Regions from separate parts of the Limosilactobacillus portuensis genome, predicted to be linked through region 1. Evidence: riboswitches for the same ligand, from Rfam matches in the RefSeq annotation. Region 1 holds a riboswitch; the other holds the start of a gene.
The links. A riboswitch is a leader RNA that binds a small molecule or an ion and turns the genes downstream of it on or off. The one in region 1 is predicted to bind lysine.
Positions count from the first base shown of each region.

Region 2: another riboswitch for lysine. It lies ahead of PRK60_RS01325 (amino acid permease); the one in region 1 lies ahead of lysA (diaminopimelate decarboxylase).

Region 1 is NZ_CP117296.1:960,702-965,139, reverse strand. Features, by position in the region: gene PRK60_RS04890 (aspartate kinase) at 1-48, opposite strand, end outside; partial or broken gene PRK60_RS04885 (NCS2 family permease) at 596-1,902, opposite strand; lysine riboswitch at 2,102-2,281, shown strand; gene lysA (diaminopimelate decarboxylase) at 2,372-3,682, shown strand; gene dapD (2,3,4,5-tetrahydropyridine-2,6-dicarboxylate N-acetyltransferase) at 3,719-4,429, shown strand.
Region 2 is NZ_CP117296.1:296,765-301,202, reverse strand. Features, by position in the region: tRNA gene PRK60_RS01340 (tRNA-Leu) at 64-146, opposite strand; tRNA gene PRK60_RS01335 (tRNA-Val) at 150-222, opposite strand; gene PRK60_RS01330 (deoxynucleoside kinase) at 287-928, opposite strand; gene PRK60_RS01325 (amino acid permease) at 1,088-2,566, opposite strand; lysine riboswitch at 2,666-2,839, opposite strand; gene PRK60_RS01320 (GNAT family N-acetyltransferase) at 2,888-3,361, opposite strand; gene PRK60_RS01315 (phosphatase PAP2 family protein) at 3,433-4,107, opposite strand; gene PRK60_RS01310 (threonine/serine exporter family protein) at 4,158-4,438, opposite strand, start outside.

The DNA.
Region 1 (4,438 bases):
GCTGGCCCCATCAGCTAATGAACTACCGCCAAACTTAACTACTTTCATTCTCAATTCTCCTTCTTGCATGAGAATCCCACGCAAACTTTTTAATCGAATTTTAACATTGATTGATAAATATGCAAGAGAAAAATTTAGAGTGCGAGCCGTGACGGACTAGCAATCGAGTACTAAGGAATCCCGGACGATGATTGGTTTGCAATCAAGGGCGGGATAGTTAGACGGAGATTGCGGTCACGGCGAGCAGATCTTAACTATGTAACAGCTAAAAAACTTGGACGATGCACGTTCCGACTTGGTAAAAGTAGAAACTTGGGCGAACACCTTTTAGCTTAATTGCATTAGAACATTAACCCCATAAAGAGATCAAAAAAAGACTAGGCTGAAATCAACCTAGTCATAATATGGTTGCCGGGCAACATTGCCATAACGTGTTCACTGTGACTTGCTAGAACTAACGATTCTAGGCGGCAGAGTCATAATGTGCTCGCTGGTGCCTTACTAGGACTAGCAAACTCCTTCCGAGGCGCAAGTCGCCTTCGTCAGGAGAAATTGCTAGCCTTCTGTAAGGCATTTACCCAGCTCGCACTTTCCTCTACTTCATATTCGTTATTGCAAAGAACAGAATAAAGATAACGAAGAGGGCGTACATCATTGGGGAGACGTCCTTATGGTGCTTAGAAGCAATCATGGTGATTGGGTAAGCGATCATTCCAAGGGCTAAACCATCGGAAATGGAGTAGGTTAATGGCATTCCGACCACAACAAGGAAGGCAGGAAAGGCCACTTCAAAGCGATCCCAGTTAATGTACTTCAGGTTATTTGCCATTAGGACTCCGACAATAATTAATGCTGGTGCAGTGACCGTTGTTGGAATTACTGCTAACAGGGGACTAAAGATCATGGAGATCAAGAATAGAATACCGACAAAGACGGCGGTTAAACCAGTTCGACCACCCATGGCAATTCCGGCACTGGATTCAACGGAAGTTCCTAGTGGTGCGGTACCACAAATTGCCCCTTCAACCATGGCAAGGGAGTCAGAGAGGAAGGCCTTACCAATTCGGGGGATCTTACCATTCTTGTCAACCATGCCAGCTTGTTGAGTCATCCCAATTAGTGTTCCGGCAGTATCGAAGAAAGTAACTAACAGGAAGGTGAGGACAACCATGAATAGTTGTGGTGTATTAATGTCCTTTAAGTGGAAGATGGCGTGACCAAATGTCGGGGCCATACTTGGTGCTGTTGAGATGATTCCATGAGGTAGTGGGATTTGACCGATGCACATCCCAAAGATAGCGGTAATGATCATTCCAATAAAAATTGACCCCGGTACTCGAGCAGCCATCAGGATCACGGTTAAGATTAAGCCAAATAGGGTTAACCAGACATCTGGGTTACCAAATGAACCAAGACCAACCAGGGATGATGAGTTGTTAACAATTAATTTCCCGTTCTGTAAACCAATGAAGGCAATAAATAACCCAATTCCGCAGAGATCGCGTATTTGATGTCTTTTGGAATTGCATCAACCACTTTTTCCCGCAATTTCAAGATTGTAATTAAGATAAACAGGAATGAGGCCACGAGGACACTGGCTAAGGCTGTTTGCCAATTAATGTGCATCCCAATAACTACATTGTAAGTAAAGAAAGCGGCACTTCCCAGCGTTGGCGCTAAAGCAATTGGGTAGTTAGCAATTAGTCCCATTAGGAAACAACCAACCGCCGTTGCGACTGCGGTAACCGTAAAGGCTGCCCCTTTATTAATCCCTGCCGCGTGCAGGATGTTCGGGTTAACAAATAGAATATATGACAGACTCACGAAAGTCGTCAGGGCAGCGATTAATTCAGCCTTGACGGTGGTATGAGCGTCACTTAAATGAAAGATCCGTTCTAACACGATCAATTCTCCTCTTCTTAAAACAAATTTAAAAACTTATTCCTACTAGAATATCACAGAATCCTGCCTAATGATTGCCGAACTTGAAGATTGACTAAATATGAAAGAAATATTCAATTGAGAACGAAACTTAATTAAATAAATATGAGAAAATTTAATGTTTCCGTTGACATTCTAATCTAATAACTTTATTATATTTATAAATCGAAGAGGCGCGGCCAACACCAGTAATCAATTTTAGCCTGCCAAGCAATGAGAATTGATGAACAGGGCGGTCGCCGAAGTACTTAACTTGGCACGGTTAAGGCACTGGGGCGTGGCTGAATAAGTTACGGACTGTCGTGGGACAATATCAGCCCACGTTGCGCTATCGACAAAACGGATAAAATGCATCCACTGTTTGTCTTCGCGCAGACAGTGGATTTTTTTATCACTTTGTTTTCCCCGAATGAGTAATGGAGGAATAAGTATGAACCAACAAATTACTGCTGACCAATTGAATGACGCGGGACACCTGATGATTGGTGGTTGTGATTCAATTGAACTAGCTCAGGAATATGGAACGCCATTAGTTGTTTATGACGTTTCCCAAATCCGGCAGCAAATTCGTAGCTTTCGGCGAGTATTTGATGCTAACCACGTTAACTATGCAGTTAGTTATGCAAGTAAGGCCTTTGCCGCAATTGCAATGTATCAGGTTGCTGCAGCCGAAGGAGCCCACGTTGATGTTGTTTCCGCTGGGGAACTTTATACAGCAATTAAGGCTGACTTCCCGATGGAACGGGTAAGTTTCCATGGTAATAATAAGTCGCGTGAAGAACTGGAAATGGCAATCGACCACCATGTTGGGACAATCATGATTGATAACTTCCATGAGATTGAATTATTAGCCGCGGTACTTGAAGAACGAAATGCATCCGTTGATGTAATGCTAAGAATCACTCCCGGGATTTCAGCTCATACAAATAAATACATCCAAACTGGGCAAGTTGATAGCAAATTTGGCTTCGATCTTCAATCTGATCAAGCAGATGAAGCATTGCAAAAGGTTCTGGCTAATCCGCGAATGAAGATGCGTGGTCTTCATGCTCATATTGGTTCACAAATCTTTGAACTAGCAGGCTTTGAAGGCGTGGCAAAGAAGTTAGTTGAAGTTGCTGCTCATTGGCGAGATGCATTTGGCTATGAAGCACAGGTAATTAACGTTGGTGGTGGTTTTGGGATTCGTTATGTCGCTGCTGACCACCCTCTCAAACCCGAAGAATTCGTTGATGCCATCATTAAGGCAATTAAAAAGGAAACTGTTGCAAAAGGACTCTCGATGCCGGCAATTTGGATTGAACCAGGACGGTCAATTGTTGGACCAGCGGGATATAACCTCTATACGGTTGGTTCCCGTAAGGATGTACCGGGTTTGAAACCATACGTCATGGTTGACGGGGGGATGGGTGACAATATTCGGCCAGCGCTCTATCAAGCCGAATACGAAACCGTTCTGGCAAGTAATCCGCAAGCACCGATCAAGGAACATGTCCGTCTTGCCGGAAAGTACTGTGAGTCTGGTGATATTTTAGCCCAAGATCAAGGCCTACCGGAAACTCAACCAGGTGACGTTCTTGCCATGCTTGATACTGGTGCTTATGGTTATTCAATGGCTTCAAATTATAACCGTAATCCCCGTCCAGCAGTTGTCTTTGCTGAAGACGGCAACGCCCAGCTTGTGATTGAGCGGGAGTCCTTAGCTGACTTGGTTCACTTGGATCGTAAATATCAACAATAATGACTAATAAATAATAGGAAGAAAGAGGTAACAACAATGGCTGAATTAGATGCACAAGCGATTATTAACTACATTGGCAATGCTCCCAAGAAGACGCCCGTAAAGGTTTATTTAAAAGGAAACTTAAGCGAAATTAACTTTCCAGAAGAAGTTCAATCATTTGTTGACAATCATACCGGTGTAATCTTTGGTGATTGGTCGGTGGTTGAACCATTATTGAAAGAAAATGCTGATTTGATTGCTGATTACCATATTGAAAATGATTGTCGTAATTCGGCAGTTCCCTTGCTTGATTTAAAGGGAATTAATGCTCGGATTGAACCAGGAGCAATCATTCGTGACAAGGTTTTAATTGGGAACAATGCCGTTGTCATGATGGGAGCAACAATTAATATTGGTGCTGAAATTGGTGATGACACGATGATTGATATGGGGGCAATCCTTGGTGGCCGAGCAATTGTCGGTAAGCATTGTCATATCGGTGCGGGAACCGTCCTTGCCGGAGTTGTCGAACCTGCTTCAGCCCAACCAGTGCTGATTGACGATAACGTATTAATCGGTGCTAATGCCGTGGTTATTGAAGGAGTTCATGTTGGTGAAGGCGCCGTTGTGGCTGCGGGAGCAATTGTTACCCATGACGTTGAGCCACATATAATGGTTGCCGGGGTCCCAGCTAAGTTTGTCAAAAAGGTTGATGCTAAGACTGAAAGTAAGACCGGCTTAGAAGACGACTTGCGGAAGTTATAGGAGCGCAAA
Region 2 (4,438 bases), 660 kb from region 1:
TTAATATACCACGTGTCACAGACCGATGTCAATATGATTTTGAAATAAAGTTTTTATTCCAAATGCGGATGAAGGGACTTGAACCCTTACATCTAAAAGATACAAGATCCTAAATCTTGCGCGTCTGCCAATTCCGCCACATCCGCATATGGAGGATACAGGGCTCGAACCTGTGACCTCCTGCTTGTAAGGCAGATGCTCTCCCAACTGAGCTAATCCTCCGAAAAATGATATATTCATAATGGAACTTTATTAATATATCATTATTTAAATTTAGTGTCAATAATTATTTTAAACCAAGTTCAATTAATTTTTGATCAATCATTTTCAATACTTGGCGTGCTGCTGCTTGATCCTCAACAAAGTCATACTTATCCCCATCAATTAGCATCTTAGGACTGGCATTATATTGTTGATACCAGTCACGATAGCGTTCATTAAGGTTCTTATAGTAACTATAAAGGGAGGGATCATTGGCAAGTTGCTCGTATGACCGACCACGTTTTTTTATCCGCTCCAGCATTGTTTCGAATGAAACTTGAATCGTAATTAGCAGATTAGGAGCTTTTTGATGAGGCTGTTCAGGTAATTCTTCCATCATGTTGTGCAGTAATGATGAGTAGATAGCTGATTCTGTTTCAGTTGCCCGGCCCATATCAGCATTAAGTTTAAACAACAATGCATCTTCAAAGATCGAACGGTCAAGGACATTTAGATCATTTTCAAAAGAATCTTTAATCTCATCTAATCGTCGATTTAAAAAGTAAATCTGCAGTAAAAAACCGTACTTTTTCGGGTCCTTATAAAAAAGTGGCAAAATCTTATTATCATCAACAGATTCATAAAATGCTTGGCTATTCAAATGATCGGCCAGCAATCCAGTTAAGCTTGTCTTCCCGGCACCAATTGTCCCTGCGAGTGCAATCATTAAATGCTTCTCCCCCTTTAATTTATAAAAAACAACTTTACCATTCTACCATTGAACAGTAAAAAAAAGAAGATACTGAATCGGAAGTCTTTTTCCTAACTTTAAAGAGGATCCCTATACCTAAATTTCCTCGGTATAAGGATCCTCTTCTAATTTTAATTAATTTTGCTCTGGATCATACTTTTCCCCTTTAGTCTGCCGGGAAAGATCTACCTTTTTCAACGGAATAATATGAGTCTTATAGCGAATCTTGTAGTAGAAGAACAAAATTAAGAATAACGGCACACTCATGTATGTAATCAAAATATTTGACCAGTCAAGCTTTGCAAAGGCCTCAACATTCTGTCCACAAATAACAATTGTACAAAGAACGAACGCAAAAATTGGCCCAAAAGGATACAGAGTTGCGTGATATTTAAGTTCACTTACAGAATGACCTTGAGCAGTATAAGCTTTCCGGAACCGGTAATGCGAAATGGCAATTCCTAACCAGGCAATAAAGCCACAAAGTCCAGAAGCATCTGTTAAGTAAAGGTAAGCTTGAGGAACAATAAACTGAGTTGCAAATGCTAGTGTTGAAACAACCATCGTTCCAATTAGCGCATAAATCGGTATCCCACGACGGTTAACATAGCCAAAGAATCGCCATGCATAACCTTCGCGAGCCTGTGAGTAAAGCATCCGGGTTGAAGCATATAAACCAGAGTTAGCAGCAGAAACAACCGCAGTTAAGATAACCGCATTCATGATACTGGCAGCTACTGCTAAGCCAGCCCGCTTAAAAATAATTGTAAATGGACTCATTGTAATATTAGTAACATCCGAATTTAACAAGTTCTTATCTGTATATGGTAGGATACATGCAATTACAAAAATGGCAAAGATATAGAAAAGAAGAATTCGCCAGAAAGTTGAATGAATTGCCTTTGAAATTGACTTTTCAGGAGTAGCAGCCTCCCCAGCAGTAATCCCAACTAATTCTGTCCCCTGGAAAGAGAAACCAGCAACCAGAAATACACTAATAATTGCTGGAATTCCACCAACAAATGGTGCTTTCTTGTAGTGAAAATTACTAAAGCCAACAGGTTGACCGCCCATAATTCCCAGAATGATTGCAACTCCGACAATTAAGAAAACGATCACGGTAATTACCTTAATTAAAGCTAACCAATACTCTGTTTCACCGTACGAGCGAACTGATAAATAGTTGATAAGGAAAACTAAAACTAAGACGATCGTACTAAATACCCAGCTAGGAACATGCGGTAACCAGAAATTCATTACAATTCCTGCACTGGTTACGTCAACCGGAATTGTAATCGCCCAGTTAAACCAATAATTCCATCCCATTGCAAATCCCAATGCAGGATCAACAAACTTTGATGAAAATGCAGAAAACGAACCAGTAAGTGGCATATACGTTGACATTTCACCAAGACTAGTCATTAAGAAGTAGACCATAATCCCCATGATTCCGTATGCCACTAAAGCCCCACCTGGTCCAGCAGTTGAAATTGCCGAACCACTGGTGATAAATAGACCAGTACCAATCGTTCCGCCAAGAGCAATCATCGCCAGGTGACGTGTTTTAAGCGTCCTTTTTATCTGTCCCTGACCATTACCCGTGTCTTCTGTCATCTTAAATTCCTCCCGTAAATATCTGAGCGACTTATTCAATAAAAAAGAGTCTTCCAACAAGGCAACCTCATTAGAAGACCCAAAATTTATCATTGAATCGTTCAGCGAAGCGCCCCGCGATTTATCGCGACAGTCCATGACTTCTTCAATCATGACCCAATACCACCCAGAATAAGCTAGGCAATATTTCGGCATTCTTTCCTTTCAAAACCACTCCGGAACTTATTTTCCTAATAGTTAATACTGATAAAGAATGCAACCTCTTCATTTCGATAATATTATACTCTCATCATTTAATAACGCAAGACATCATCGTGTGTCTTACCGCTTCCAGAGTTCGATCATCCCTGGAGTTGTAGTAGTACGAATAAAATTACACCGTTTTAAAACACCAATTGATGAAGAATTATTACCCTTTACCTCTGCAATCACCGTAATCTGGGAATGACTTAACCGATTACAAACGGCATTTAACCCTTCTGTCATGTATCCTTGATGCTGTTCCTGCGGAAGAAGCAGGTAGCCAACTTCATATTGTCCAGTAAGAGTAAACCCCGTTTTATCGTAAGAATGAAGAAGGATTATCAAGCCGAGTAACCTTTGCCTGCTCCTTTCCCTTATTTGCAGTAGGCATTCCGTTTGGGCAAGCATTCTTAAAGTAACTAGATCAACTTTTCCAACTGTAACTAACCCTGCCTGCTGAAATAATGATTGGTATTTTAGTAGCGGTGTTAATTCGGTAATATTTTGTTGGCGAACTCTCTCAATACTAAGACGTTTCGTTTTAATTTCCATTAAATAAGCCATCCATTTCCCGGGAAATAAAAAACGCAAACAAATCAAAAATGATCCTTTGCGTTTCCCTATTAATAAATTGAGTTACTAAAGATTTTTAGCTCTTGTAGTTTAGGTGCCCAGGCAACGTATAACCATTCAGCAACTTGGAGCCAAGCATATGCCAAAACCATTGCTGCAATCGTATCTACAGGCCAGTGAGCATATAAGTATACCCGTGAAACCGCCAAGAAGAAAATTGCAAAAATTAATAATAACTGACAGATTGTCCGGACAGCTGCCTTTTGAATTATTGGGATTACCACAAGAAAAAGAATCCCGGCAACCAGAAACAATCCAAGAGTGTGGCCACTTGGAAAACTATAACCATCATCAGCTGCTAAATGTTGCGCTGGCCGTGCCCGTTTTACAAAATGCTTAACCAGCGTTCCTACGACATCCCCACCAATAATTGTACAAATTGCCCATACTGCAGGAATGCGGTAATTTCTCAGCCATAGGACAATTGCAATAATTAGAACCCATAGCAAGTCAAGCTTCGGGCTTGCTAAAAAGGAAATTAAGGTCATCAGGGCATGGAACCAGCCAATATTTTCAAGGCGTTGACTAGTAAATAACGATTGAAAAACCGCATCCATTGTGGTTCCGATCGTTGAATTGAACTTAATCATTAGCATCAAAATAATAAAAACGATCCCACTAATTGTAAATCGTTTCCACCGTTGATTATCTGGAACAATTAACATTATCTTTCTCCTATCATCAATTAAACATTAATTTAGAGTATACCATACCCCTAGCTTTTTGATTTTGAAGTTTTTGCTAAAGTGATATGCAAGTATTTTACCGCTCGAATTAACAGTTCGCCAAGCCCAAAGCCAAGAGTAATCGCCCCGGCAATTACAATAACTTGATAAAGATATATTGTTGCTAATTGATAGTCACCAATTGCAAAATTACGGACAAGTTTATAGGCCTGTCCCCCTGGAACAAACGGGACTAAAGCCGGAACATTAAATACAATCATCGGCATTTTCAGATGACGAGCGGCAACCATACTAAAGAGGGAAATTAACA